3 regions of the Micromonospora sp. NPDC047467 genome follow, and region 3 is predicted to be linked to each of the others. Evidence: predicted binding sites of a transcription regulator. Region 3 holds the regulator's gene; each other region holds the start of a gene.
The links. Region 3 encodes HrcA, which represses chaperone genes, less so after heat shock. Its sites were predicted from a motif close to GGTTNGCACNCTCNNNNNGAGNGTGCNAACC; they were not measured.
Positions count from the first base shown of each region.

Region 1 (9,491 bases), on a different contig from region 3:
TGGACCTGCCGGCCGACTCGGCGCTGCCGCTGACCACGGTCAGCGTGTGACGGGGGCACCGGAGATGATCGTGCGGATGTGGGAGGCGCGTGCCGAGGCGTACGGTGTCGCCGACCTGATCACGTGGGTGTGCGACACCGCCCTGCCCGAGTTGGAGCACGACCCGCTGCACGTGTCCAGCGAGGTCTTCTCCTCCACCGACCACCGGGTGGTGGTCATCTCCAAATGGCGCAGCAACCCGCGTCCGCTGCCCGATCCGCCCGCCCTGTTGGTGGCCCGCGCCCCGCACTCCTGGGATTTCACCCAGGTCGACCGCTGACGGGGGCCACCAGCGCCGCCGCCGCCGATCAGTTGCGGCGCAGCATCCGGTAGGTGGCGATTCCGCCGGTGCCCAGAGCGGCGAGGAAGACCAGCCAGACGACGGTGCTGCTGACCCCGACCTGTGGACCGGTGTTGGCCGCGGCGGCGGCCAGCAGCCCGTCACTGCCGGGAGCGGGCAGCGCGGCCGGCGGCAGCTCCGGCCAGCGGACCAGCCCGGTGCTCTCCAGCATCTGCATGTGGTGCATGACGAAGCCGTTGGCGTCGTCGCAGAGCTTGCGGACGGTCGCGTCGCGGGTGCTGGCCCGCACCGCGCCGATCACCGGGAAGATCTTGCCGTGGGCCACCCGGAGCCGGGTGACGAAGATCTGGTCGAACCGGGCGCCGGAGGCCTTCTGCATCTCCGCCAGCCAGCCCTTCTGCTCGGCGGTCGGCTCGCTGGGAATCGTCGCCCCGAGCTTGTTGGCGGCGTCCACGACGAGCTGGTCGAGCTGCTGGTGCTCGTTGGCGATGCCCGCGCCGATCTCCCGGACCTTGGCCGACTGCCCCTTCTCGGCCGCCATCTGACCGGCGGGCATCTCCCACAGCCCGGCCAGCCGCACCCCGTTGAGCAGCGTCATGTCGGCGGCGTTGAGCTGCTGGCCCCCGGCGGGAGCGGCGACGGCCACGCCGGGCAGCACACCGATCCCCGCGACGATCGCGATGAGCAGCATCGCCGCCCGGTGGGTCCGGTGGCCCGGCTGGCGACGGGCGGATCTGAGCGGTGCCATGTCTGGGGTGCCTCCTCGGTCCGGACCGAACGCGTCTGGACCGGGCAGCCGCTGTCTGCCGGCTGCCCGTCCGTCCACTGGTACGGACTGACCGCTCGATCAGTTCATCGGTCGGGGCGCGGATCAGCGGGTGATGGCGAGGAAACCACCGAGCAGCAGCAGGGTGAGCGCGGCGACGGCGAAGAGCACCAGCAACTCCCGGCGGCCATGCCCGACGGGGTCGCCGCTGCCGGAGGTTTCGGCGCCGGAGCCGGGCAGGGCCGGCAGGTCACGGGTCAGCACCGCCAGGTCACCGAGGGTGCGCGCTGTCCACACCGCAGCGGCCCGGTCGGAGAACTCGTCCAGCGTCAGCCGGCCCGCCGTGGTGTGCCGGTGCAGCTCGGCGACCACCCGGTGGCGGTCGTCGTCGGAGGCACGCAGCTCGACATCCACGCCGGACAGGGTACGCGGATCAGCCCACGTCGAGGGGGTCCGCGAGGAGCCGTTCGAAGGCCAGTTCGGCGGCGCCGATCAACGGTGCGTCCTCGCCCAGTTGCGGGGTGCGCAGCCGGACGTGCTCCAGGCACGCGCCGAGCGCGTTGGAGTTGAGCCGGCTGCGGACCTGGGCCGCCGCGGCGAGGTAGAGGTCCCGCATGGTGCCGCCGAAGATGACCATCTCCGGGTTGAAGACGTTCACCAGGTTGGCCACTCCGAAGCCGAGCCAGTCGCCGGCCTGGCGTACCGCCGACTGGGCTCGGGCGTCACCGCGGTCGGCGGCGTCGAAGACGGCCAGCAGCGCCTCACGGCCGCGGGCGTCGGAGCGTCCGGCGGCGCGGAGCAGGCCGTGCTCGCCGATCTCGGTCTCCCAGCAGCCCCGGGACCCGCACTCGCAGGGCCTGCCGTCGCGGACCACCTTCATGTGGCCCACCTCGCCGCCGTACCCGCCGTGCCCGGTCAGCCGGCGTCCTCCGGCGATGATGCCGGCGCCCACGCCGACGTCGCCGTACAGGTAGATGACGTTGTCGCAGCCGGCTGCGACGCCCCGCGCGTGTTCGGCGAACGCCGCCACGTCGGCCACGTTGCCGACCGTGACTGGAACGTCGATGCCCAGTTCGGCGCCGAGCGCCGCGCCGATCGGCTCGTCCACCCAGCCGGTGGCGGGGCCGAGCCGGACCAGGCCGTCGTCCCGGCGGACCATGCCGCAGACGGCCACGCCGGCGCCGACACAGATCGCGTCGGCGGGTATCGCCTGCTGCATGTCCTTGACCGCGCCGGCCAGCAGCGGCGCGGCCTCTGCGGCCAGCAGGCCGCGCGGTCGGTCCAGGTCCCGGCGGTCCAGCACCGCGCCGCCCAGACCGACGCGGGCGGCGCGCAGTCGGTCCACCTCAACGGAGTACGCGTATGCGTACACCCGGTCCGATTCGGGCCGGACGACCAGCGACGGACGTCCGGCCCGGCCGGTCTCCTTCGGAGTGCCCTCGCTGACCAGCCCCACCGCGGTCAGGTCGGCGGTGAGCGCGCCGATGGTGCTGCGGTTCAGCCTCAGGGTGGTGGTCAGTTCGGCCCGCGTGGTCGCCCCGTGGACGTGGACGTGTCGCAGCAGAGCCCCGAGGTTCTGCCGCCGGACCTCGTCCTGGCTTGGTGCCGGGCGCATGTGGTGTCACCTCCCCCGCGTGGTCAGCGGGTGCCGGTGGCGGCTGCCCGGCGGCGGGAGAAGGCGTCGACGCTGGCGGCGAGCATGAGCACCACGCCGGTGACCACGTACTTGACTCCCGCGCTGTAACCCATCAGGCCCATTCCGTTGTCGATGACCGCGACCACCGCTCCGCCGAGCACGGCGTCGAAGACCCGGCCCTTGCCACCGAAGAGGCTGGTGCCGCCGATCACCGCCGCGCCGACGGCGTAGAGCAGTACGTTACTGCCCCCGGTGTTGGGGTCCACAGAGTTGGCCCGGCTCGCGGCCACGATGCCCCCGACGGCGGCCATCGAGGAGCAGATCACGAAGACGGAGATCCGGATCCGGTCCACCTCGATGCCGGCGCGACGGGCCGCCTCCCGGTTGCCGCCGACGGCGTAGATGTGTCGGCCGTAGCTGGTGCGCTGGAGCACGAAGGTCCAGACGATCAGCAGTACCGCGATGACCGGCACCACGATCGGCACACCCTTGAGGGAGACGACCAGCACGTTGCGGCTGCGCTCCAGGTTGAGGATGAAGACCGCCGTGCCGAGCAGGACGGCGAGCCCGACGATCCGGGCGGCCACGACGGCCAGCGGATCGGTGATCAGGCCCCGGGCGATCCGGTTGCGGTGCCTCAGCAGTTGCACGGCCGCGTAACCGGCGACCGCCACGATGGCGAGCACCCAGCCCAGGATGGGGCCGAGGTTGCGGTTGGCGATGGCGACAAGCACGTCGTCGCGGACGGAGATGTTGGTGCCCTCCTTCATGAGCATCAGCACGATGCCCTGGAAGGCGAGGAACCCGGCGAGGGTGACCACGAAGGACGGAATGCCGATCTTCGCGACCAGCAGGCCGAGGGTGGTGCCGATGACCACGCCGGTGGCGACGGCGGCGAGCACGGCCACCCACCAGGGGTAGCCGAGCACGGTGACCACATTGGCGAGTACGGCGGCGCAGACGCCGCTGGCGAAGCCGGCGGACAGGTCGATCTCGCCGAGCAGCAGCACGAAGACCAGGCCCATCGCGATGAGCGTGACCGCCGCGCCCTGGGTGAAGAGGTTGGCGAAGTTGCCGGCCGACAGGAACGACGACGGCCGCATGACCGCGAAGACGGTGCAGAGCACGATCAGGCCCAGCACCGCGGGCAGCGCACCGACGTCGCCGCCGCGTACCCGACTCAGGTAGGTGCGGGCATGGCTCCCGACGGTCGGCGGCGGTGTGACGGCCGCTGGGCCGTCCTTCCGCACGGCGGTGGTGGTCATCGGTCGCCTCCTGAGGTCGAGTCGGCCAGCTGGTTGCCGTTGCCGTTGCCGCCCGTACCCGGGTCGGTGGCGAGGCCGAGCCCGCCCGAGCGCCCTGCGGTGATCAGCTCGACCACCTGGGAATGGGTGATGTCGGTGGTCTTCACCTGGGCGACCATCTGGCCGAGGTACAGCGCGGCGATGCGGTCGGAGACGGCGAAGACGTCGTTCATGTTGTGCGAGATGAGCACCACGGCAAGGCCGTTGTCGGCGAGCCGGCGGACCAGTTCGAGCACCTGGGCGGTCTGCGCGACGCCGAGGGCGGCGGTCGGCTCGTCCAGGATGACCAGCTTGCTGTTCCACAGCACCGCCTTGGCGATGGCCACGGTCTGTCGCTGGCCGCCGGAGAGGCTGGAGACGTGCTGGCGCAGCGAGGTGACGGTGCGCACGGAGAGCCCGGCGAGTGTCTCGGCGGCGAGCTGCTCCATGGTCGGTTCGTCGAGGACGATGCCGCTGCGCTTCTCCCGGCCGAGGAACATGTTCTGCACGATGTCGAGGTTGTCGCAGAGCGCGAGGTCCTGGTAGACGACCTCGATGCCGAGCGCGGCGGCGTCGCGGGGGCTGCTGATGTGGACCTGTTCGCCGTTGAACAGGACCTCACCGGCATCGGTGGGGTGGATGCCGCTGATGCACTTGACCAGGGTCGACTTGCCGGCGCCGTTGTCGCCGACCAGCGCGGTGACTTCGCCGGGGTGGACGGTCAAGGCGACGTCACGGAGCACCTGGACGGGACCGAAGCTCTTGTCGATCCCACGTAGTTCCAGCAGGGGGGTCGCGGTCACGAGGTCTCCTTAGGGGAGTGTGGGGGCCCGCCCGGCGGACGCCGCCCGGCACGGGAGGGTGCTCCCGTGCCGGGCGGCGGGTGTCGTCCCGGCGGGTACTGCGTCGTCGGTCAGCTGATGCCGGCGTCGGCGCAGAGCTTGGCGTACGTCCCGGCGCAGACCTCTTCCTTGGTCACGTACCCGTCGGCGATGACGTCCTTGACGTTCTCCTTGTAGATGGCCTTCGGGGTGAGCAGCACCGAGGGGACGTCGCGGCCGCCCTCGGGGTCCTTCACCGTCTGGCCGGTGTCCTTCTTCTCGCCCTTGGCCAGCGCGATGGCCAGGTCGGAGGCGGCCTTGGCCTCTTCCCGGACGGCCTTGTAGACGGTCATGCACTGGTCACCGTTGAGGATGTTCTGCAGGCCCTCGGTGCTGGCGTCCTGCCCGGTGACCGGGACCTTGCCGTTGAGCTTGTTCTTCTTCAGCACGGAGATGGCCGCGTTGCCGAGGCCGTCGTTGGCGGCGAGCACGCCGTCGATCTTGCCGTTGGCCTTGGTGAGCTGCTGCTCGAAGATCGTCGTGGCCTGCGCGTTGTCCCAGGCCGGTACGGCGTCCTCGGGGCCCTTGACGTATTCCTTGGCGTCGAACTTCGGCTTGAGCACCGAGTCGTAGCCGTTCTTGAAGAGGGTGGCGTTGTTGTCGGTGGGGGAGCCGTTCAGGTACGACACGACCGGGTTCTTGACGCCCTGGGCGGTCAGGCACTTCGCCAGGCCCTCGCCCTGGAGCTTGCCGACGGTCTCGTTGTCGAAGCTGACGTAGTACTGGGCCGAGCCGCCGAGGGTGAGCCGGTCGTAGTCGATGGTGGCGACGCCCTGCGACTTGGCCTTGTCGAGGACTGCCTTACCGGTGCCGGAGTCGAGGTTGACGATCATCAGGACGGTGACGCCACTGGTGATCATCTGGTCGGCGATGGTCTGGAAGGCGGACTTGTCGTTCTGCGCGTTCTGGATGTCGTACTGGACGCCGGCGGCCTCGAACGCTTCCTTGAGGAACTTGCGGTCCGCGGTCTCCCAGCGGACGGACGACTTGCTGTCCGGGAGGATCACGCCGATCTTGGGAGTCTTGGCGGTGCTGGCCTGGTCGTCGCCGGAGTCGTTGCCGCAGGCGGTCATGCCGCCGGTCGCGAGCAGGCCCACGGCGGCGATGGTGAGGATCCCCTTACGCATGTGCAGGGTCCTTTCGGAAGGTGGGGGAGGTGTAGTTTTGTTGTGCCCGGCAACGTATTTCGCCACGCGCCGAGTCCACAAGACCGCGTAGGTGCCGAGTTTGTTGATAGCGATAACAATTCAGCAACGCGGCTGTTACGCCCCGGCCATCCGCCAGACGTCGACCGTCATGACGGTCCTCAGTGGCTCTGCAACACCGCGGTGCGGGCCTCGGTCAGCGCCACCAGATCGGCCGCCGCGAGTTCGAGTTGCAGACCCCGCCGGCCAGCGGAGACGTAGATCGTCGGCAGGTCCAATGCGGATTCGTCCAGCACGGTGGGCAGCCGCCGACGCTGCCCGAGCGGGCTGATGCCGCCGCGCACGTAGCCGGTGGCCCGCTCGGCGACCGCCCGATCGGCAAGGGCCGCCCGCTTGCCACCGACCGCCGCAGCGAGCGCCTTGAGGTCCAGCTCGCCGGTGACCGGGACGACGGCCACGGTGAGCGCGCCGTCGACCTCTGTCACAAGTGACTTGAACACCCGCTCCGGTGCCACGCCGAGCGCCTCCGCCACCAGCGCGCCGTAGTTGGGCACGTCCGGCGACACCCGGTACGGGTGCGTGCGGTGCGCGACCCCGCGCCTGACCAGCAGTGCCGTCGCCGGAGTGCCCTGTCCCGCCACAGCTGAGAACCTAGTCGACCGGCCGGCAGACCAACACGGTCGGTGCCCCGGCGACCCGGGTGAGCACCAGACTCGCCGCCTGGTCGCCAGCCAGCCGCAGGTCCCGCCGCAACTGCTCCGGGGTGAGCGCCGAACCTCGCTTGAGGATCTCGACCCGCCCCACCCGGCGGTCCCGCAGCAGTGCCCGCAGGCGCTTGAGCGAGAACGGCAGCACGTCGGTGATCTCCAGGCAGCGCGCGTACGGGGTGCGGGTCGGCTGGTCGGCGTAGAGGTAGGCGATGCTCGGGTCACCGAGGGTGGCGTCCAACTCCTCGGCCAGCTCGGCGACGAGGTGTGCGCGGACCACCGCCGCGTCCGGGTCGTACAGGTAGCGGCGCGGTGGCCCGACCGGGGCCTCGGCGGCACCCGAGCCGGTGAGCTGGTGGCGGCGGATCTCGGCGCCCTCCTGCCGGTAGAGGGTGGCGCGGCGGGTCGCCTGGGCCAGCTCGCCGCACCAGAGCGCAGCCTCGACGAGGTCGCCGTCGACGCTTACCCATTCCGCCTCCGCGCCGGGTGGGATGAGCGCGTGGTCCAGCCCCGGCGCCACCTTCACCACCGTGCGTGGCACCCGCTCGGCCAGCCCGGTCACGAAGTCCCACGGCGGCGAGTAGGAGCGCGGGTCGAAGATCCGCCGGCCGGTGCCGGCCCGGCGTCGGGCCGGGTCGCAGAAGACGCCGTCGACCCGGGACACGTCGAAGGAGGTGGCGTCGCCGCACTCGACCGTGAACCGCTCCGCCAGCCCTGCCGCGGCGGCGTTGGCGGCGGCCATCGCGGCGGTCACGGGGTCGGCCTCCACCCCGTACACCCGGATGCCGGCGCGGGCGGCGGCGAGCGCGTCGGCGCCCAGGCCGCAACCGAGGTCGGCCAGGGTGTGCACGCCGGCCGCCCGCAGCCGTTCGGCGCGGCGGTCCGCGACGACCCGGCGGGTGGCCTGCTCCAGTCCGGCGCGGGTGAGGAACATCCCAGCGGCGGCCGGGCCGAACTTGCCGACCGCCCGGTGGCGCAGTTCGGCCTGGGTGAGCGCCGCCGCGGCCAGCGCGGGCGGCACCCCGGTCGCGCGCAGCGCCGACGCCGCGGCCAGCGGGTCGCCGCCGGCCAGCCTGGCCGCCGCCGTGAGCGCGGCCGACCCCTCGGGGGTACGCAGCGCGGCCAGTTGGTCGAGATCCACCCGGTCATTGTCCGGGTGGATCCGGAAATCCAGGCTGGCGGGGCGCGACTCGCTGGCACTCTCCTTGACGGAGTGCTAGCCACGGAATAACCTGCGATTAGCACTCTCACCCCGAGGGTGCCAGCTCCCGGGTCTCGGCCCGGGTGCGCAACGCCAGGCGGACCGGCACCCGCGACGACGGCCCCGCCCGGTGGCATGAGGCAGATTGACGCTGGCCGGCCGCGCCGGCCGGTAACGAAACCAGTACCCCAGGAGGGTATGCCCGTGACTACCGCGACCAAGGTTGCGATCAAGCCGCTCGAGGACCGCATCGTGGTCCAGGCGAACGAGGCTGAGACCACCACGGCGTCGGGCATCGTGATCCCCGACACCGCCAAGGAGAAGCCGCAGGAGGGCACTGTCCTCGCTGTGGGCCCGGGGCGCGTCGACGACAACGGCAACCGGGTTCCGGTTGACGTTCAGGTCGGCGACACCGTCCTCTACTCGAAGTACGGCGGCACCGAGGTCAAGTACGCCGGCGAGGAGTACCTGGTGCTCTCCGCCCGCGACGTCCTCGCGGTCATCGAGAAGTAAGCAACCGATCAGTGTCGTTGCCCCGGTCCGGCTCGCCGGGCCGGGGCGACGTCGCTTCGAAGGGACATTTATGGCGAAGATCCTCAGCTTCTCGGACGACGCCCGGCACCTGCTGGAGCACGGTGTCAACGCCCTCGCTGACGCGGTCAAGGTCACCCTCGGCCCGCGCGGGCGCAACGTCGTCCTGGACAAGAAATTCGGTGCGCCGACGATCACCAACGATGGTGTGACCATCGCCAAGGAGATCGAGCTCACCAACCCCTACGAGAACCTCGGCGCGCAGCTGGTCAAGGAGGTGGCGACCAAGACCAACGACGTCGCCGGCGACGGGACCACCACCGCGACCGTGCTGGCGCAGGCGATGGTCCGTGAGGGCCTGCGCAACGTCACCGCCGGGACCAACCCGGCCGGCCTCAAGCGGGGCATCGACGCGGCGGCCGCCAAGATCTCCGAGGCGCTGCTCGGTCGGGCCGTCGAGGTCGCCGACAAGAAGTCGATCGCGAACGTGGCGACGATCTCCGCGCAGGACGCCACCATCGGCGAACTGATCGCCGAGGCGATGGAGCGGGTCGGCCGCGACGGTGTCATCACCGTCGAGGAGGGCTCGATGCTCACCACCGAGCTGGAGGTGACCGAGGGTCTCCAGTTCGACAAGGGCTTCATCTCGCCCAACTTCGTCACCGACCTGGAGGGCCAGGAGTCCGTCCTCGAGGACGCGTACATCCTGGTCACCACGCAGAAGATCTCCGCGATCGAGGAGCTGCTGCCGCTGCTGGAGAAGGTCCTGCAGAACAGCAAGCCGCTGCTGATCATCGCCGAGGACGTGGAGGGCCAGGCGCTCTCGACCCTCGTGGTCAACTCGCTGCGCAAGACTCTCAAGGTCTGCGCGGTCAAGGCCCCGGGCTTCGGCGACCGACGCAAGGCGATGCTCCAGGACATCGCCATCTCCACCGGCGCCGAACTGGTCGCCCCGGAGCTGGGCTACAAGATCGACCAGGTCGGCCTGGAGGTGCTGGGCA
Region 1 is NZ_JBEYTO010000013.1:59,094-68,584, reverse strand. It holds gene tsaD (tRNA (adenosine(37)-N6)-threonylcarbamoyltransferase complex transferase subunit TsaD) at 1-50, shown strand, start outside; gene ABZ780_RS28455 (hypothetical protein) at 65-319, shown strand; gene ABZ780_RS28450 (DUF4142 domain-containing protein) at 348-1,088, opposite strand; gene ABZ780_RS28445 (DUF1707 domain-containing protein) at 1,212-1,520, opposite strand; gene ABZ780_RS28440 (ROK family protein) at 1,540-2,721, opposite strand; gene ABZ780_RS28435 (ABC transporter permease) at 2,745-4,007, opposite strand; gene ABZ780_RS28430 (ATP-binding cassette domain-containing protein) at 4,004-4,828, opposite strand; gene ABZ780_RS28425 (substrate-binding domain-containing protein) at 4,939-6,033, opposite strand; gene ybaK (Cys-tRNA(Pro) deacylase) at 6,213-6,692, opposite strand; gene ABZ780_RS28415 (methyltransferase domain-containing protein) at 6,703-7,899, opposite strand; gene groES (co-chaperone GroES) at 8,158-8,472, shown strand; gene groL (chaperonin GroEL) at 8,543-9,491, shown strand, end outside.
Region 1: groES (co-chaperone GroES) is a predicted target of HrcA. The motif match lies at 7,995-8,025, and genes of this name have one in related genera.

Region 2 (9,491 bases), on a different contig from region 3:
ACGGCGTGCTCGCGCGAGAGCTTCGAGGTGGAGTCGGCCTCGCCGGCCAGCAACGGGCGCAGCCCGGCGTAGACGCCCTCGATGTCGGCGGTGGTCAACGGCCGGTCCAGCACGGTGTTGACCTGCTGCAACAGATAGTCGATGTCGCTGGCCGAGGCCGCCGGGTGGGATCTGTCCAGGCGCCAGTCGGTGTCCGTGGTGCCGATGATCCAGTGCCCGCCCCACGGGATGACGAAGAGCACCGAACGCGCCGTACGCAGGATGAGCCCCGTCTCACCGGTGATCGCCGAGCGCGGCACCACCAGGTGCACCCCCTTCGAGGCGCGCACCCGGATGCCGGGCCGCAGCCCCACGTCGTTGAGCATCCGGGACATGTCGTCGCTCCACACACCGGTGGCGGCGATCACCGTGCGGGCCTGCACCTCGAACTCGGCGTCCGGGGACCCGGCCGGCGCCTCCAGGTCGCGAACCCGGACGCCGGTGACCTCCCGCGCCTGCCGGATCAGCCCCACAGCGCGGGTGCTGCTGACCACCGTGGCGCCGAGGCTGGCCGCGGTGCGGGCCAGGGTGACCACCAGTCGGGCGTCGTCGACCTGCCCGTCGTAGTAGCGGATCGCCCCGGCCAGCGCGTCGGCCCGCAGGCTCGGGAAGATCCGCCGAGCCCCCTCCCGGGTCAGGTGCCGGTGCAGCGGCATGCCCCGGCCGCCACCGAATAGACCGGCGAAGGCGTCGTAGGTGGCCACACCTGCGCCGTAGTACGAGCGGCGGAAGATCCGGGCGGGTAGGTCCCGCAGACCCCGACCCGCCGGCAGCGGCACCAGGAATGGCACCGGGCGAACCAGGTGCGGCGCGAGTCGGGTCGCCAGCAGACCCCGCTCGGTCAGCGCTTCGTGGACCAGATGGAACTCCAACTGCTCCAGGTAGCGCAGCCCACCGTGGATGAGCTTGCTGGACCGGCTCGAGGTGCCCGAGGCGAGATCGCGGGCCTCGACCAGGGCCACCTTCAGCCCTCGGGACGCGGCGTCCAGAGCGGCACCGGCACCTGTCACGCCGCCCCCGATGACCAGCACGTCGAAGCGCTCGGCACGCAGTCGGCGCAGGTCGGAGGCACGGCGGACCGGCGAGAGCTGGCCGGCGACGGCTCGGGAGACATTCGGATCACGCACCTGTCCACCGTAGCCGCCATGGTCACCGGTCGACATGCGGCGCTCGCCCCGTACTGTGCGAGTCATGCAGGTCGGCTCTACGTCACCCGCTGGTCAACCACCGCCCCACCAGCCGTGGGCCACGGCCCGGGCCAACCCGTGGCCGGTGGTCGCGGCCGTCCTGGCCGGCGGCTGGACGGTGGCGGTCACCGTCGTCGCCCAGTCCGGTGGCTGGCTCACCGACCAGGTGCTGCTGAGCTTCGGGCGAGACCGGGTCGGCTGGCTCTGGCCGGTGCTGGGCCTGTTCACCGCCGCGCTGGTGGGCACTCCCGCCGTGCTGCTGGCCTTACTGCCCCGCTCGGCCGCCGTCCGGGCCACCGGGCGGGCCTGGCTGGGCGCGGCACTCACGCTCGCGGTGCTGACGCTGGTGCGGATCGTGCCGCCGGTGCACCACGAGGCGTACCTGGCCGTGCTGGCCGGCGCGACGGCGCTCACGACGCTCGTCCTACGCTGGTGGGCACGCCGGTCGGCGTCCACCCGCTCGGGCGTCGGCAGCAGGCCGGGCCCCGACGCCGCAGCCGAGGGCGCGCCCGACAGCGGCGGCGGGGCTGCGCCCGACAGTGCCGGCGGCGGCGGGGCGACCGGGGCCGTCGGCGCTCCGGAGCCGGCCGGGCGCGGGCGGGCGATGCGCCGACCCGTGCCGCTGCTCGCGGTCGCCGCCGGGCTCGCGCTCCTGCTGCCCTGGGCCTGGCTCGGCGCGCTCGGCGGGCTGTTGGAGACCGCGCTCGCGGCGCTGGCCGCCGCCGCCCTGGGCGTGCTGGCGGCGACACTGCTGGACGCCACCTTCTGGTCCCGGTTCGCGATCGGCCGGCCGCCCCGCCCGGCCCGGTTGGTGCTGGTCGGTGGCCTGGTCGCCGGGGTGGCGCTGCTGCTGCTCGCCGCCGGTGTCGGCGAGTCCGGCGCACAACTGCCCGCCCTGCTGACGCTGCCACCGGCGGGTTTCGCGCTGGCCGCCCTCTGGGCCGCGATCCTGCGGCCGACATCCGGGGCGGCGACGGACGCCTCCCGTACCGGCCGGGCCGCGACCGGGTGGCTAGTCGGCCTGGCCGTGCTCGGACCGCTGGCGTTCACCGACCCGGAAGAGATCACCCTGCTGCTGGTCGGCACCCGCGACGTGCCGTTCTGGGTGGCGGTCGCCGCCGGTGCCGGGCTCGCCGTCGCGGTCCTGGTCGCCATCGGGTACGGGGTGTTGCTGGCCCGACCGGCGGCGCGGACGCCGAGCCGTCGGGTGGCCGCGTTGACGGCGGCGGTGCTGCTGGTGACGGCGGTCGTCGTCGACGTCGGGCCGGGACAACCCGGGCTGCACGGCGAGCGGCTGCTGGTGGTGCTGCGGGAGCAGGCCGACCTGACCGGTCTGCCGGCCGGCACACCCGGGCAGGCCGGACGCGACGCCCGGGCGGCCGAGGTCTACCGGCGGCTCGTGGCCACCGCCGAGCGGAGCCAGGCCGACCTGCGCCGGGACGTGACCCGGCTACGACTCGACCCGGTGCCGTACTACCTGGTGAACGCGGTCGAGGTGGACGGCGGCCCGTTCGTGCGGGCCTGGCTGGCGCGTCGGCCCGAGGTGGCCCGGGTGCTGGTCAGCCAGCGCCTGCGGCCACTGCCCGCCCCGGCGGGGCAGACCCGGGGCACCGCGCCGGCACCCACCGGCCCGGAGTGGAACATCCGGCAGATCGGCGCCGACCGCGTCTGGTCACAGCTCGGGGTGACCGGAGCGGGCATCGTGGTAGGCAGCTCCGACTCCGGAGTGGACGGAGGCCACCCGACGCTGCGGGCCGGGTTCCGCGGCGGGGACGACTCCTGGTACGACCCGTGGAACGGCACCCGCGCCCCGAACGACCAGGGCGGGCACGGCACCCACACGGTCGGAAGCGCGGTCGGACGGGACGGCATCGGGGTGGCGCCGGACGCGCAGTGGGTGGGTTGCGTCAACCTGGACCGCAACCTGGGCAGCCCCGGGCACTACCTGGAGTGCCTCCAGTTCATGCTGGCCCCCTTCCCGACCGGAGGTGACCCGTTCACCGACGGCCGGCCGGAGCGCGCCCCGCAGGTGCTGACCAACTCGTGGGGCTGCCCGCCGATCGAGGGCTGCGACCCGGTCGCGCTGCTGCCGGCCAGCACGGCTCTGGATGCCGCCGGGATCTTCGTGGTCGCCGCCGCCGGCAACACCGGCCCGTGGTGCGGGTCGATCGACGACCCGCCCGCGCCGTACTCGAACGTGCTGACCGTGGGCGCGGTCGACGCGCAGCGGCGGGTGGCCGAGTTCTCCTCGCGCGGTCCGGTGCCGGGCAGTGCGGGCAAACCGGACCTGCTGGCACCGGGGGTGGGTGTGGTGTCGGCGATGCCGGGCGGCGGGTACGCCGCACTGGACGGCACCTCGATGGCGACCCCGCAGGTCGCCGGAGTGGTCGCGCTGATGTGGTCAGCGAACCCGGCGCTCGTCGGTGACCTGCCCCGGACCCGGCAGATCCTGCGGGACACCGCCACATCGGCCGAGCCGACCTACAGCTCCCGCGACCCGGCCGACGCCTGTGGCGGCCCGGCCAACGTCACCGGCGCGGGCCAGGTCGACGCCTACGCCGCCGTCCAGGCCGCCCGGCGATAGGCGGGACGTCGTTTCGGCTCGATGGGCGGGAGCGCGGCTCGGCACACGGTGATCTAGGGTCGGCCACCATGGACGTCGAGATCACCGTCACCGAGCTGACCCCCGACCTGGTTTCCACCGTGGTACGGCTCTGCGTGCGGGCTCTCGACCTGCCCGAGGACGCCGCCGAGGCCGCTGCCATCGTGGACGTGCTCTGGCCCCGGGCCGCCGCCGACCGTCCGGTGGCCGCGCTTGGCGCGTACCGGGATGCTGATCTGGTCGGGGTTCTGCTCTGCTCGGTGTCGTCGAGCGACCCGTCCACCGGGCACGTCGATCTGGTCGCGGTGCTGCCCGACCAGCGTCGCCGGGGTGTCGGCCGGACGCTGCTGGCTCGGGCCGAGCGGGTGCTCGCCGAGCGCGGCGTGACCGAGGTGCTGCTGGCCGGCAACCCGCCGTACTACGCGTGGCCGGGCATCGACGTCCGCTACACGGCGGCGGTCTGCACCGCTCTCGCGCTGGGCTACCGGCAGGACCGGACCGCCTGGAACATGACCGCCGACCTGTCGTACGACGGGTCGCCGGCGCTGCGGTCCACCGAGGCGGCGGAGCGGCGGCTGGCCGATCAGGGCATCACCGTACGCCGGGCGGTGCCAGCGGACCTGCCGGCGTTGACCGCGTTCGCCCGGTCCGCCTTCGGTGGCACGTGGGACGGCGAGTTGGCCGGGTCGGTGGGTCGCGAGGGCGCCGGTTGCCACCTCGCGGAGCGAGCCGGTGAGGTGCTGGGTTTCGCCGCGTACGGGTCGTCCCGACCGAGCTGGTTCGGGCCGATGGGCACCGCGCCGGCCGCCGAGGGTTCGGGCATCGGTGGGGTGCTGCTGCGGCGCTGCCTGCGTGACCAGCGGGCGGCGGGGCTGGACCGGGCTCAGATCGGCTGGGTGGGGCCGGTGCCGTTCTACTCGGGCAGCGCGAGTGCCCGGATCGAGCGGGTCTTCTTCCTGTACCGGCGGACACTCCATGTCGATTAAAGGGCGAACGGGACATAGACCCAGATAACGCGTTCGCCCCGCATCGATCATCGACGCCCCCTACCGTTTCGGTAGAGGAGGCAGCCATGACCACGGATGATGACCAGACCGAGGACGGCCCGCCGATCACCTGGAAGCCGGTCGCTGAACTCCCCGGTCAACTGCCGTTCGACCGACTCGACTACGGCGACGCCGAGCAACTGGCCGAGATGACCACCGACGGCACGTCGGTGGTCGAGGAGTCGCAGGAGATGGTGGACGCGCCGATCCAACTGCCTCCGCCGTACGACCAGGCGAAGAAACGGCGCAACCAGCGCCCACTGCCCACCTGACGACGAACGGGGCGGACCGCGTCAGCGGCCCGCCCCGTTCTGTGTCGGACTGGACTCAGAAGTCCATCTCTCCGCCACCCGGGCCAGCCGGGGCAGCCGGGTTCTTCTCCGGCTTGTCCGCGACAACAGCCTCGGTGGTGAGGAAGAGCGCCGCGATGGAGGCGGCGTTCTGCAGCGCCGAGCGCGTCACCTTGGCCGGGTCGATGATGCCCGCGGCCAGCAGGTCGACGTACTCGCCGTTGGCGGCGTTGAGGCCGTGACCCGCTTCGAGGTTACGGACCTTCTCCACCACGACGCCGCCCTCAAGGCCGGCGTTGACGGCGATCTGCCGCAGCGGGGCGTCCAGCGCGACCTTGACGATGTTGGCACCGGTCGCCTCGTCGCCGACCAGGTCCAGCTTGTCGAAGGCGGTCTTGCCGGCCTGCACCAGCGCGACGCCACCACCCGGGACGATGCCCTCCTCGACGGCCGCCTTCGCGTTGCGAACGGCGTCCTCGATGCGGTGCTTGCGCTCCTTGAGCTCGACCTCGGTGGCCGCGCCGACCTTGATCACCGCGACGCCACCGGCCAGCTTGGCCAGCCGCTCCTGCAGCTTCTCGCGGTCGTAGTCGGAGTCGCTCTTGTCGATCTCGGCCCGGATCTGGTTGACCCGACCCTGGATCTGCTCGGCGTCGCCGGCACCGTCGACGATGGTGGTCTCGTCCTTGGTCACCACGACCTTGCGGGCGCGGCCCAGCATGTCGACGCCGACGGCGTCGAGCTTGAGGCCGACCTCCTCGCTGATGACCTGGCCGCCGGTGAGGATGGCGATGTCGGCGAGCATGGCCTTGCGGCGGTCACCGAAGCCCGGCGCCTTGACGGCGACCGACTTGAAGGTGCCCCGGACCTTGTTGACGACCAGGGTGGCCAGGGCCTCGCCCTCGATGTCCTCGGCGATGATCAGCAGCGGCTTGCCCGACTGCATGACCTTCTCCAGGATCGGGAGCAGGTCCTTGACCGACGCGATCTTGCTGTTGACGATCAGGAGGTAGGGGTCGTCGAAGACGGCCTCCATGCGCTCCGGGTCGGTCATGAAGTAGGCCGAGATGTAGCCCTTGTCGAAGCGCATGCCCTCGGTGAGCTCCAGCTCCAGCCCGAAGGTGTTGCTCTCCTCGACGGTGATGACGCCTTCCTTGCCGACCTTGTCCATCGCCTCGGCGATGATCTCGCCGACGGTGCTGTCACCAGCGGAGATGGAGGCGGTGGAGGCGATCTGCTCCTTGGTCTCGACGTCCTTGGCGAGCTTGGACAGCTCCTCCGAGACGCTCGCGACCGCAGCCTCGATGCCCCGCTTCAGGGCCATCGGGTTGGCGCCAGCGGCCACGTTGCGCAGGCCCTCGCGCACCAGGGCCTGAGCCAGGACGGTCGCCGTCGTCGTGCCGTCACCGGCAACGTCGTCGGTCTTCTTGGCGACCTCCTTGACCAGCTCGGCGCCGATCTTCTCGTACGGGTCCTCGAGCTCGATCTCCTTGGCGATGCTCACACCATCGTTGGTGATGGTGGGGGCACCCCACTTCTTCTCGAGCACGACGTTGCGGCCCTTGGGGCCGAGGGTCACCTTTACGGCGTCAGCGAGCTGGTTCATGCCTCGCTCGAGGCCACGGCGAGCCTCTTCGTCGAACGCGATCATCTTGGCCATACGGCGTTGTCCTCCTGGACACTCACGGGCCACCCGAGATGTGTGCCCCGGATGGGCCGCCTGGTGTACGCACCTTGGGACGTCGCCACCTGGCGACGACGACGTCCTTCGGCCGGGCCGGATAGCCCGCGACGACCGGCCATGCCACCCCGGCGTCTCCACGCCGGTGCAACCTGGCCCCACCGTCCCGACCATTGGCACTCACGGTATGCGAGTGCCAATGACTTGTTTAGCACTCTCCCCTGCCGAGTGCAAGCACGATGGGGGCGCTCAGCCGAGTTCCGCCGCCAGTCCGGCGCTGTTCACCGGTGCCTCATGGGCCCGCTGCTCGGTGTACGTGACCAGCAGGCCGACCAACTGGACGAGGTGGGCCGGCAGGACCAGCACCGCGGTGACGCCGATCACGGCCACCGCCACGACCGCGGCGCCCGGCGACGCCAGCGGGTCCGGGCCCAGCGCCACGATGCCCAGCGACTCCAGGAAGCCGCCCATCATGCTGCCGACGATCACCACCCCGGCCACCAGCGCCACCCGGCCGAGCAGCAGCCCGAGCCGGTCGTGGAACATCCGGAACGACCGGCCGATCGGGTTGCGCCGTTCGAAGAGGTAGACCGGGCCGGCCATGCTCAGCGCGAACGCCAGGTAGATGCCCGGCAGCAGGCAGAAACAGACACCTACGCCGACGAGCACGCTGATCAGCAGAGTCCAGCCCCACAGACCGAGCGCCCGGCGCACGCCGTACCGCAGCGCCGCGTCGATGCTGGCCGGCCGGCCAGCGGCCTGCTGCGTGATCACCCAACTGCCGGCGGCCCACCCCACCGCCTGCACCAGACCAAAGAGCAGGCTGCCGCCGATCAGTGCCACGAGAAGGGTTGCCATGTCGACGGCGAAGTTGTCCGGCAGCCCGGCCGCCGGGTCCAGATCGGCCTGCGCCTCCCAGCCGGCCGACGGGTCCACGGCCAGCGAGATGACCGAGAGGACCGCCGACGGCAGCACCTGGGTGAGCAGCAGGATCGGCACCAACTGCCGCCAACCCCGACGCAGCGCGCCGTTGACCCGATTGAGCCAGCCGTAGATTCCGGCACCGGGCGGAGTGACCAGGGGATCGTTGGGGTCGAGGCCGTGACCCGGCGGGTACCAGCCGACCGGTGGCCCCGGATACCACGGCTGCCCGCCGTACGGACCCACCCCGGGCGGGTAGCCGCCGGTGGGCGGGAAGACCCAGCCCTGCTGCTGCGGCGGCCCCCAACCACCCTGCGCCGGATCCCAACCGGGCGGCGGACCGGAGGGCGCGCCCGGCGGCATGCCCGGCGGCGGACCGAAGTGCGTGCCCGGCGGCATGCCGGGGGCCGCGCCGGAGGCAGGCGGCGTGCCGGGCGAGGTCGGGTCGGACGGACCCGGCTCCCCCGGCCCGAGGGGTGGGGTGGGCGGGGGTGGCTGGTCGGTCATGAACCCTCCTCAGCATCGGCTGGACGGTTCACGATCTTCCCGGGTGGGCGTCACCACCACAGCCCCGACCCTCCGACGACCGGAGGCGATTCACCGGCCGGCCGGCCGAGAATTTCAGGCGACGACGCGGACGTGCTCCGCCTGCGGACCCTTCTGACCTTGGGCGATCTCGAACTCAACCCGCTGACCGTCGTCCAGCGCCTTGTAACCGTCCATCTCGATCGCGGAGAAGTGGACGAACACGTCCTGACCGCCGTCGACGGCGATGAAGCCGTAGCCCTTTTCGGCGTTGAACCACTTCACGGTGCCCTGTGCCACGGTGCACTTCCTCACTCTGCGCGGCGTTGCCTGGCCCCGGCGCACGGCAGGGCCGAACGCCTTCCGACCACCGCTTCACCGATCGACGTCGACCGCTGAAATGGGTGACCGAAATCGCACGCTACACGAGGAGTGACGGCCGCGCACTACCGCAAATCGGGCACATCACGGGCGGCATCGAGCGCGTTTCCGACAGCAGGAGCCATCCCCTGTTTTCGATCAAAGCAATCCATGCTCATAACTACCGGCGCGCTGCGGACGGCGCTGCGGCACCTGTCGCCTCGTGTCGCCCGCGACGATCCCGCCCTGGCGACCAGGTTGCGGAACAGACGCAGGCGCGCAGCGGAGGCGCGTACCTCGACGACGCGATCGAGGACGTCGAAACCGTCGTCCACCCCTGTGATAGGCATGCGGGCATGACCACCGATCCAGGCCTCCGGCCGACGAAGATCCGTCGGGTACGCCCGGAGGACGCCGCCCGGATGCGGGCGCTGCGCCTGGAGATGCTCGCCGACGCACCGCTGGCCTTTCTGGAGACCGTGGCCCAGGCCGCGGCGCTCTCCCACGCCGAGTACGCCGCCCGGGTCGCGTACACCTCGCTCGGGCCCAACAGGGCGCAGTTCATCGCCGACCCGGGCGGCCGGCTGGTCGGGCACGCCGGTGGCACAGTCGCCCCGAACGAGCCCGAGCTGACCGTCATCTACGCCGTGTACGTCACCCCGGCCCGGCGGGGCAGCGGGCTGCTCGGCGAGCTGATCGACGAGGTGGCAGCCTGGTCCCGAGCCTGTGGCCGGCCGGAGCTGATGCTGGAGGTGGTGGTCGGCAACGACCGCGCCTACCGCGCCTACCAGCGGCTGGGCTTCACCGACACCGGCGTACGCGTCCCACACCCCACGGTCC
Region 2 is NZ_JBEYTO010000006.1:256,510-266,000, reverse strand. It holds gene ABZ780_RS18910 (glycerol-3-phosphate dehydrogenase/oxidase) at 1-1,202, opposite strand, end outside; gene ABZ780_RS18905 (S8 family serine peptidase) at 1,231-3,810, shown strand; gene ABZ780_RS18900 (GNAT family N-acetyltransferase) at 3,879-4,814, shown strand; gene ABZ780_RS18895 (hypothetical protein) at 4,901-5,146, shown strand; gene groL (chaperonin GroEL) at 5,202-6,824, opposite strand; gene ABZ780_RS18885 (hypothetical protein) at 7,095-8,273, opposite strand; gene ABZ780_RS18880 (cold-shock protein) at 8,388-8,591, opposite strand; gene ABZ780_RS18875 (GNAT family N-acetyltransferase) at 9,008-9,491, shown strand, end outside.
Region 2: groL (chaperonin GroEL) is a predicted target of HrcA. The motif match lies at 7,017-7,047, and genes of this name have one in related genera.

Region 3 (9,491 bases):
GTACGGCGACCGGGACGACCCGCACCCGGTCTTCGGCACCTCCTACGAGCAGTGGCAGCGGCGCTGGCGGCAGGTGCTGGAGACCAACCTGACCGGCGCCGGCAACGTCACCTGGTGTGCCGCCCAGCACATGCGCGACGGCGGTGGCCGCATCGTCAACGTCTCGTCGCGGGGCGCGTTCCGGGGCGAGCCGGACCAGCCGGCGTACGGCGCCAGCAAGGCGGGGCTGAACGCGTTGGGCCAGTCCCTCGCCGTGGCGCTCGCGCCGTACGGGATCGCGGTCGCCACCGTCGCGCCCGGCTTCGTGGCGACCGACATGACCACCGAGCACCTCCGCGGTGAGCAGGGCGCGGCGATCCGGGCGCAGAGCCCGTTCGACCGGGTGGCCCGGCCGGAGGAGATCGCCGCAGCCGTGCACTGGCTGGCGTCGCCGGACGCGGAGTGGGCCTCCGGCACCATCCTCGACCTGAACGGCGCGTCCTACCTGCGCAGCTGACCACGCACGTACGGCTACCAGCGGCCGAGGCGGGTGGCGAGCACGCTGAGCGCGGCCACGCCGGCCGTGGAGGTGCGCAGCACCTCCGCTCCGAGCCGCACCGGGCGACCGCCGGCCGTCCGGAAGGCGGTCAGCTCGGCCGAATCGATGCCACCCTCCGGGCCGACCACCAGGACGATCTCACCGGCGGTCGGCAGGTCGGCGGTGGTCAGCCGCTCGTCGGCCTCCTCGTGCAGCACGAACCCGGCGGCGGCGCCGGCGATCCGGCGGGCCACCGTCGCGGTGGACTCGTCCGGTGCCCCGGCCACGACCGGCAGCCAGGGCCGGCGCGCCTGTTTGGCCGCCTCCCGCGCGGTGGCCACCCACTTCTCCCGGGCGCGTACGCCCCGGTCGCCGCGCCACTGGGTCACCGAACGGGACGCCGCCCAGGGCACGATCTCGTCCACCCCGACCTCGGTCATCGCCTGCACGGCCAGCTCACCCCGGTCGCCCTTGGCGATGCCCTGGACGGTCACCAGCCGGGGTACGGGCGCGTCCGCGTACCCCCGGGAGGTGATGGTGAGTTCCAGGTTGCCCCGGCCGACGGCGGTGACCACCGCGGCGGCCGTGCCGCCCCGGCCGTCGGCGAGCAGCAACTCCTCGCCGACCCGCAGCCGCTGCACGGTGGCGGCGTGGTGCCCCTCCGGGCCGTCCAGGGTCAGCGCGTCGCCGGTGGGCAGCGCCTCGACCAGGAACAGCGGCGCGGACACCTCAGGCGTGCCCGTTGAACGCGTCGCGCATCCGGGAGAAGAAGCCGCCCTGCTTGCTCAGCTCGGCGACCTCCTCGCCCCGGGTCTTGGCGAAGTCGCGCAGCATGCGCTCCTGGTCCGGGTCGAGCTTGGTCGGCGTCCGGACGTCGAGGTGCACGTAGAGGTCGCCCCGGCCGGTGCCACGCAGGTGCGGCACACCCCGGGCGCGCAGCCGCAGCGTGCTGGCCGGTTGGGTGCCGGCCTTGACGTCGACGGTCTCCTCGCTGTCCAGCGTCTTGATGGTGAGCCGGGTGCCCAGCGCGGCGGCGGTCATCGGCACGGTGACCCGGCAGTGCAGGTCGTCACCCTTGCGCGAGTAGACGTCGTGCGGCCGCTCGTGGATCTCGACGTAGAGGTCACCGGCGGTGCCGCCACCCGGGCCGACCTCGCCCTGCTGGGCCAGCCGGATCCGCATGCCGTCCTCGACGCCGGCCGGGATCTTGACGGTCAGCGAGCGTCGGGTACGCACCCGGCCGTCACCGGCGCAGGTGGGGCAGGGGTGCGGGATGGTGGTGCCGTAGCCCTGGCAGACCGTGCACGGCCGGGCGGAGACCACCTGGCCGAGGAAGGTGCGCTGCACCGACTGCACCTCGCCCCGACCGGCGCACGCCTCGCAGGTGGCCAGGTGGGTGCCGGCCGCCGTGCCTGCGCCCGAGCAGGTGGTGCAGAGCACCGCCGTGTCGACGGTGATCGGGGCCTCGACGCCGAACGCCGTCTCGTGCAGGTCCAGTTCGAGCCGCAGGATCGCGTCGGCGCCCGGACGGGTCCGCGGACGGGGGCCACGGGCGCCGCCCGCCGCGCCGCCGAAGAACGCGTCCATGATGTCCTGGAAACCGACGAATGGGCCGGCTCCACCCGGGCCACCCGGGCCGCCGGCGCCACCGCCGCCCGGGGCGAGCGGGTCGCCGCCCAGGTCGACGATCTGCCGCTTGCGGTCGTCCGAGAGGACCTCGTACGCGGCGTTGATGTCCTTGAACTTCTCCTGAGCCTCCGGGTCCGGATTGACGTCCGGGTGGAACTGGCGCGCCAACTTGCGGTAGGCGCGCTTGATCTCGTCATCGGAGGCTTCCCGGCTGACACCGAGAATGCCGTAGTAGTCCCTGGCCACTGCGTTCCGTGTCCTCATGTTCGTCTCGCGTTGCGCCGACCGGCGGCCGCAGCCGGCCGTCGGCCCTGACCAATCAGTTCTGGGCCAGCAACTCGCCCACGTAGCGTGCCACGGCGCGCACCGTGGCGATGTTGCCGGGGTAGTCCATCCGGGTCGGCCCCAGCACCCCGAGGCCGCCGACGATGGTGCTGCCCGGGCCGTACCCGGTGCTGACCACGGAGGCGGCGCGGAGGTTGTCGAACTCGTTCTCGTCGCCGATCAGCACCCGGGTCGCGCTCGGCTCGGTCTCGCCGATGAGCTTGAGCAGCACGACCTCCTCCTCCAGGGCTTCGAGGATCGGTCGCAGGGAGCCCTGGAAGTCCAGCAGGCCGCCCCGGGTGAGGTTGGCGGTGCCGGCCAGCGCGATGCGTTCCTCGTGCCGCTCGACGAGCGTTTCCAGCAGCACGGTGGCGAGGGTCGTCATCATCGGACGCAGCCCGGCCGGCGCCTCCTCGACCAGCGCCTGCACCAGCGGCGGCGTATCGGACAGCCGCGCGCCGGCGAGCTTTTCGTTTACCAGCCGACGCACGTCGGTGACGTCGTCGGCGGAAACCGGCCCGGGCAGCTCGACCAGCCGCTGCTCGACGCGACCGGTGTCGGCGATCATGACGAGCATCAGCCGGGTGGTGGAGATCGGCACCAGCTCCAGGTGCCGCACCGAGGAGCGGGCCAGGCTCGGGTACTGCACGACGGCGACCTGGCGGGTCAACTGGGCGAGCAACCGGACTGTGCGGTGCACCACGTCGTCCAGGTCGACCGCGCCGACCAGGAAGCGTTCGATGGCCCGGCGCTCGGCCGGGCTGAGCGGCTTGACGCGGGACAGCCGGTCGACGAAGAGCCGGTAGCCACGGTCGGTGGGCACCCGACCGGCACTGGTGTGCGGCTGCCGGATGTAGCCCTCCTCCTCCAGCACGGCCATGTCGTTGCGGACCGTGGCCGGGGAGACCCCGAGCTGGTGACGCTCGACCAGCGCCTTGCTGCCGACCGGCTCCTGCGTGGAGACGTAGTCCTCGACGATGGCGCGGAGCACGGCGAGCTTTCGGTCGTCGAGACCCATCCTCCGCACCTCCTGTCGCACGTCGGCCGCCGGCCCGACAGGGGCCGGCGGACCGTCCTGGCACTCGACTGTAACGAGTGCCAGTCTACGTCGGCACGCCCACCGACGCGATGATCAAGTGCTGCGCTGTTCGTTCCTGCTGCCCGTTCAGCCGGGCGGGCTCGGCGGTGTCGCTCTGGTGCGGCGTTGCCACCCACCCCTACCGTGGCAGCATGACTGAACCACCTCGCCCACCCGGTGCGGGAGATCCTGGCGGCTACCCGCCGGAGCCGACCTCCCCGGGCACGCCCTACTCGCCCGAGCCGCCCACCGCACCACTGTCCGGGGCACCCGGCTCGGGCGGCTATCCCCCAGCCGGTGGCTATCCGCCGCCCACTGGTGACCAACCGCCGTCAGGTGGCTACCCTCCGCCCGGTGGCTACCCTCCAGCGGGTGGTTATCCCCCGCCCGGTGGCTACCCGCCGGGTGGTCCCACTGGCGGCTATCCGACCGGCGGCGGCTACGGCGGCCCGGGCGGCGGCTACGCCAACAACGAGGACAAGACCTGGGCGCTGGTCGCGCACTTCGGCGGTGCCGCTGGCGCGCTGATCAGCTTCGGCCCGCTGGGCTTCGTCGCCCCGCTCATCGCCTTCCTGGTCCGCGGTAACCAGTCGCCGACCGTGCGGGCGCACGCCCTGGCCGCGTTGAACTTCCAGATCCTCTGGTCGATCATCGCGTTCGTGTTGCTCTTCGTGAGCTGGTGCCTGCTCTTCCTGCCCAGCATCGCGGTCGTGGTGATCCAGATCCTGTTCGGGATCATCGCCGGCATGAAGGCGAACGAGGGCAGCCCCTACCGCTACCCGATGTCGGCCAACTTCATCAAGTGAACCGGGTCGGCCGCTACCCCGGCCGGCCCGGCGCACTGCCGTCGGCCGGGGAGCGCCGGCTCAGGGCAGCAGGTCGCGGACCACGGCGTCGGCGAGCAGTCGGCCGCGCAGGGTGAGCACCGCCCGGCCAGCCGCGTAGTCCTCCGCGGCCAGCAGGCCCTCGGCCAGCGCCCGCTCGGCGCCGGCCCGGCCGACGGCGTCGAGCACCGCCAGCGGCAGGCCGCTGGCGAGCCGCAGCCGCAGCATCACGTCCTCCATGTGCGCCTCGTCGGCGGTGAGCACCTCACGGGCCAGGCCGGGTGACGCGCCGGCGGCGAGCCGCTGGGCGTACGTCGTGGGGTGCTTGACGTTCCACCAGCGCACCCCGCCGACGTGGCTGTGCGCCCCCGGGCCGAGCCCCCACCAGTCCGCGCCGGTCCAGTACAGCAGGTTGTGCCGGCACCGGGCGTCGTCGGTGCGAGCCCAGTTGGAGACCTCGTACCAGGACAGGCCGGCCGCGTCGAGGGCGGCCTCCGCGGCCAGGTAGCGGTCCGCGGCGACGTCGTCACTGGGGTACGCCAACTCGCCGCGCCGCATCCGGGCGGCCAGTCGGGTGCCGTCCTCCACGATCAGGGCGTACGCGCTGACGTGGTCCACCCCGGCGGCGACCACCTGCTCCAGCGAGGCGGCGAAGTCCTCGGCCCGCTCCCCCGGCGTGCCGTAGATCAGGTCCAGGTTGACGTGCTCGAAGCCGGCGTCGCGCGCCTCCAGGGCGGCGGCGGTGGCCCGACCGGCGCTGTGTTTGCGGTCGAGGATCGCCAGCACACCCGGGGAGGCGGACTGCATGCCCAGCGAGATCCGGGTGTAGCCGGCCGAGCGCAGCAGCTTCAACGATTCCGGGGTGACCGACTCCGGGTTGGCCTCGGTGGTCACCTCCGCGTCGGCGGCCAGCCCCCAGGTGCGGTCGATGCCGTCCAGGATGCGGGCCAGGTCGTCGGCGGGGAGCAGGGTGGGCGTGCCGCCGCCGACGAAGACCGTGTCGACCCGGGGCGGCGGGCTGTCACCGAGCACCCGGGCAGCGAGCGCCAGCTCGGCGAGCACCGTGTCGGCGTACCCCTCGCGGCTGGCGCCGCCGCCCAACTCGGCGGCCGTGTACGTGTTGAAGTCGCAGTAGCCACAGCGGCTGGCGCAGAACGGCACGTGCACGTACACGCCGAAGCCGCGCTGACCGACCGTTCCGGTGGCGGCGGTGGGCAGCGAACCGTCGACGGGAACGGTTTCACCATCTGGAAGGACGCCGGGCATGGCCACTAGTGTGCCCGGCATGACCTCTCCCGACGTCCTCGTGCGGGTCGCCACGGCCCGTGGGGTGACCACCCTCACCCTGGACAGCCCGCACAACCGCAACGCGCTCTCCACCGCCCTGATGACCCAGCTGCTGGCCGGGCTGGCCGAGGCGGTCGCCGACGACGCGGTCCGGGTGATCGTGCTCGACCACACCGGCCCGGTCTTCTGCTCCGGTGCGGATCTGAAGGAGACCGCCATGGCGTACGCCAGCGGGACGGTTCCGGCCGCGATGCTGGGTGACGTGCTGACGGCGCTCTGGGAGTGCCCGAAGCCGGTGCTGGCCCGCGTCGCCGGGCCGGCGCGGGCCGGTGGGCTGGGCCTGATCGCGGCCGCCGACCTGGCGGTCTGCGCCGAGCAGGCCACGTTCGCGTTCACCGAGGTGCGGATCGGCGTGATCCCGGCGGTGATCTCGGCGACCGTGCTGCCCCGACTGCACCCGCGTGCCGCCGCCGAGCTGTACCTGACCGGGGACACCTTCGACGGCCGGCGGGCCGCCGAGATCGGCCTGGTCACCGCCGCCGTGCCGGCCGACGAGTTGGACGCGACGGTGGCCCGGTACTGCGACTCGTTGGTACGCGGCGCGCCGGCAGCGTTGGCCGGCGCGAAGGAGTTGCTGCGCCGGCCGGGCACCGCCGAGCTGCGCGAGGACCTGGCCCGGCTGTCGGCGCTGTCGACCGGCTACTTCCTCTCCGACGAGGGGCGCGAGGGGATCATGGCGTTCCGGGAGAAGCGGGACGCCGCCTGGGTGCCCGGTGCTGACGCGGATCACGCCGGGTAGGACCGAGGGCCGCCGGGACGCCGCCTCCGCTCGGCGACGCCCCGGCTCTCGGTCCGGTCACCAGGCGGTCGCGCCGCCGTCGACCGGGTAGTTCGCGCCGGTGATGTACGACGCCCGGTCAGAGGCGAGGAAGACCACCAGCTCGGCTACCTCCTCGGGTCGGGCGAAGCGCTTGAGGAGCGTCTTGCTGGTGATCGCGTCCCGGGCGGCCTGGTTGTCGCCGAGGTCGCGTTCGCTGGCCGGGGTGAGAATGGGCCCGGGGCTGACCGCGACCGCGCGAATCCCGTGCGGCGCGCCTTCGAGCGCGAGCTGTCGGGTCATGCCGATGATGCCGGCGTTCGCCGCGGTGTGACCGACCATCGGGGGGACGTGACCACCGATCATTCCGGCCATGGAGGCGGCGTTGATGATGACGCCACCGCCGCGCCGGACCAGGTGCGGCCAGGCGAACTTCGACACGAAGTACGGAATGTCGAGTTCTCCGGTGATGGTGTACCGCCAGTCCTCGACGGAGAAGTCGGGCATCGGGCCGAAGCGGAGCGCCGCCGCGTTGTTGTAGACCACATCGAGGCCGCCATAGGCTGCGGCCGCGTCCTCGACGAGCCTGCGCACCTGTTCCGGATCGGTGAGATCGATCGGCGCGATGCCTGTCATCGCACCGCCGGCCCGCCGGACGAGTTCGACCGTCTCGTTGTTGCCGTCGACCTGGATGTCGGCCCCGACGACCTTCGCGCCTTCGCGAGCGAAGGTCAGTGCCGCGACGCGCCCCAGGCCGCCGCCGGTGCCGGTGACGAGCACGACCTTGCCGTTCAGAGTTCCCATCGGATTCTCCTTGCTCATGACCTGCACCCCGGTGCGAGGTTCAGTCGGTTGACATGTCAGCACCCCTCAAGTCCTTGCCTGGTCAATCGCTTCCCGTCGTCGTGGGCGGGTGACGCGCACGACAGGGCGACAGGCAGGTGAGATCGCCACCGGAGCGGGAACGTCGCCAACCGGTACACGGCGGCGGAGCCGACCCCGAACCGGGTCGGAACCGGCCGAGTCGACCCGGAACCGCTCGGGCGGTCCGGAGAGTGCGGGCGGGGACGTACGCTTGGCGGACTGTCGATCTGGGGGTGTGAGTGCGAACTCGGGCAGCCGTGGCGGGTGGAGTGGTTCTCATCCTCGTCGCCGTGATCGCGATCTGGCTCGTCGTCCGGCAGGCCGGGGATCGACTGCGGCTGCCGCTGATGGGCCGGACGTGCACGGTCCAGGCCGACGGCCGGGTCGTGCTGGACGCCGACCAGATGGCCAACGCGGCGACGATCGCGGCGATCGGCGCCCAGCGTGGGATGCCCGAGCGGGCCGTGGTGGTCGCGCTGGCCACCGCGTACCAGGAGTCGGGGCTGCGCAACCTCGCCGACGGTGACCGCGACTCGGTGGGCCTGTTCCAGCAGCGCCCGAGTCAGGGCTGGGGCACCCCCGCGCAGATCCGGGACCAGCGGTACGCGGCGAACCGTTTCTACGCGGCACTGAAGAAGGTGCGCGGCTGGGAGAAGATGCGGGTCACCGACGCCGCCCAGCGGGTACAGCGCTCGGCGTTCCCCGAGGCGTACCAGAAGTGGGCCGACGAGTCCGAGGTCCTCAGCCGGGCCCTGCTCGGCGACGTCACCGGCGCGGTGGCGTGCACGGTGGGGCGCACCCCGGTGATGTACGGCGCGGCGGCGGCCACGCAGCTGACCCGCAACCTGGTGCTGGACTGGGGGTTGAAGGGGACCGACCCGACCGACCCGACCGGGCTGGCGGTGACTCCGGGCGACCAGCGCGACGGCTGGCGGTACGCGCACTGGCTGGTCTCGCACGCCCAGGACCACGGTGTGAAGCGGGTCCGTTTCGGCGACCGGGAGTGGACCGCCCGCAACGGCACCTGGGGTCGGGTGGCCGGCGAGCAGAACTCCTCGGGCCAGGTGGTGGCCGAGGTGTTCAACGAGGGCTGACCGATCCGGATCTCTTAACCGGCAGTCACCGCACAATCGGACATTGATCCACGAACACCCTTATTGATCACGGAAAACTCACTCTTCGCAGCCCTCCCGCTGCATGGTGTCCCGCCGAATCCCATTCGCGCGACGCACTCACCCCGATGCCTGGGCCATCGCGTTACGATCGGCGGCCTGTGCCAGAAACATATTCACCTCATGGGGAGGGGTACGACGCGGTGTTCGATTACGGCGACCGGACCGGCTACGAACCGATCAGCGACACTGACCGCAAGGAGTTCCACGAGCAGGGCTTCCTCCTGCTCCGCAACGTCCTGACGGAGGACCACCGGGCGGCGCTGGAGGCGGCGGTCGACCGCGTCTACGCGGAGGAGCAGGCCAAGGGCACCACCAAGAAGGACGGCACGCTGCACCTGCTGGGCTTCCTGGAGCGCGACGAACTCTTCGGTGAGCTGCTCACCCACCCGATCGCCTTCCCGTACATGTGGGGGCTGGCCGGCTGGAACATCTACACCCACCACAACCACCTGGACGTCACTCCGCCGGCCGCCGAGCCGGAGAAGCCGTACTGGGGTTGGCACCAGGACGGGTACCGCCAGAACTCCGACCCGGAGACGATGGACCCGAACCTGCCTCGGCCGATGTTCTCGCTCAAGGTCGCGTACGTGCTCTCCGACCTCTCCGAGACCGGCCGCGGCGCCACCAAGGTCATCCCGGGCAGCCACCTGTGGAACTCGCTGGACCGGCCCAAGGACCTCAGCGTGCACAACCCGGACCCGGAGGGCACGGTGGAAATCACCGCCAACCCGGGCGACGCCTTCATCTTCGACCGCCGGCAGTGGCACTCCCGGTCGACGAACCTGTCGACCATCACCCGCAAGATGCTCTTCGTCGGCTACACCTACCGGTGGATCCGCCCGCTGGACGAGCTGCACCCCGACGTGAACGGCGAGTGGTACCAGAACCGCACCCCCGTGCAGCGCCAGCTGATCGGTGAGGGCACCCACACCGCCAACTACTGGGGCATCAACTGGGACGGGTACGTCGACGACGA
Region 3 is NZ_JBEYTO010000004.1:53,773-63,263, reverse strand. It holds gene ABZ780_RS12810 (SDR family oxidoreductase) at 1-496, shown strand, start outside; gene ABZ780_RS12805 (16S rRNA (uracil(1498)-N(3))-methyltransferase) at 511-1,245, opposite strand; gene dnaJ (molecular chaperone DnaJ) at 1,247-2,392, opposite strand; gene hrcA (heat-inducible transcriptional repressor HrcA) at 2,466-3,488, opposite strand; gene ABZ780_RS12790 (DUF4870 domain-containing protein) at 3,701-4,354, shown strand; gene hemW (radical SAM family heme chaperone HemW) at 4,415-5,638, opposite strand; gene ABZ780_RS12780 (enoyl-CoA hydratase family protein) at 5,658-6,458, shown strand; gene ABZ780_RS12775 (SDR family NAD(P)-dependent oxidoreductase) at 6,516-7,256, opposite strand; gene ABZ780_RS12770 (hypothetical protein) at 7,580-8,434, shown strand; gene ABZ780_RS12765 (phytanoyl-CoA dioxygenase family protein) at 8,656-9,491, shown strand, end outside.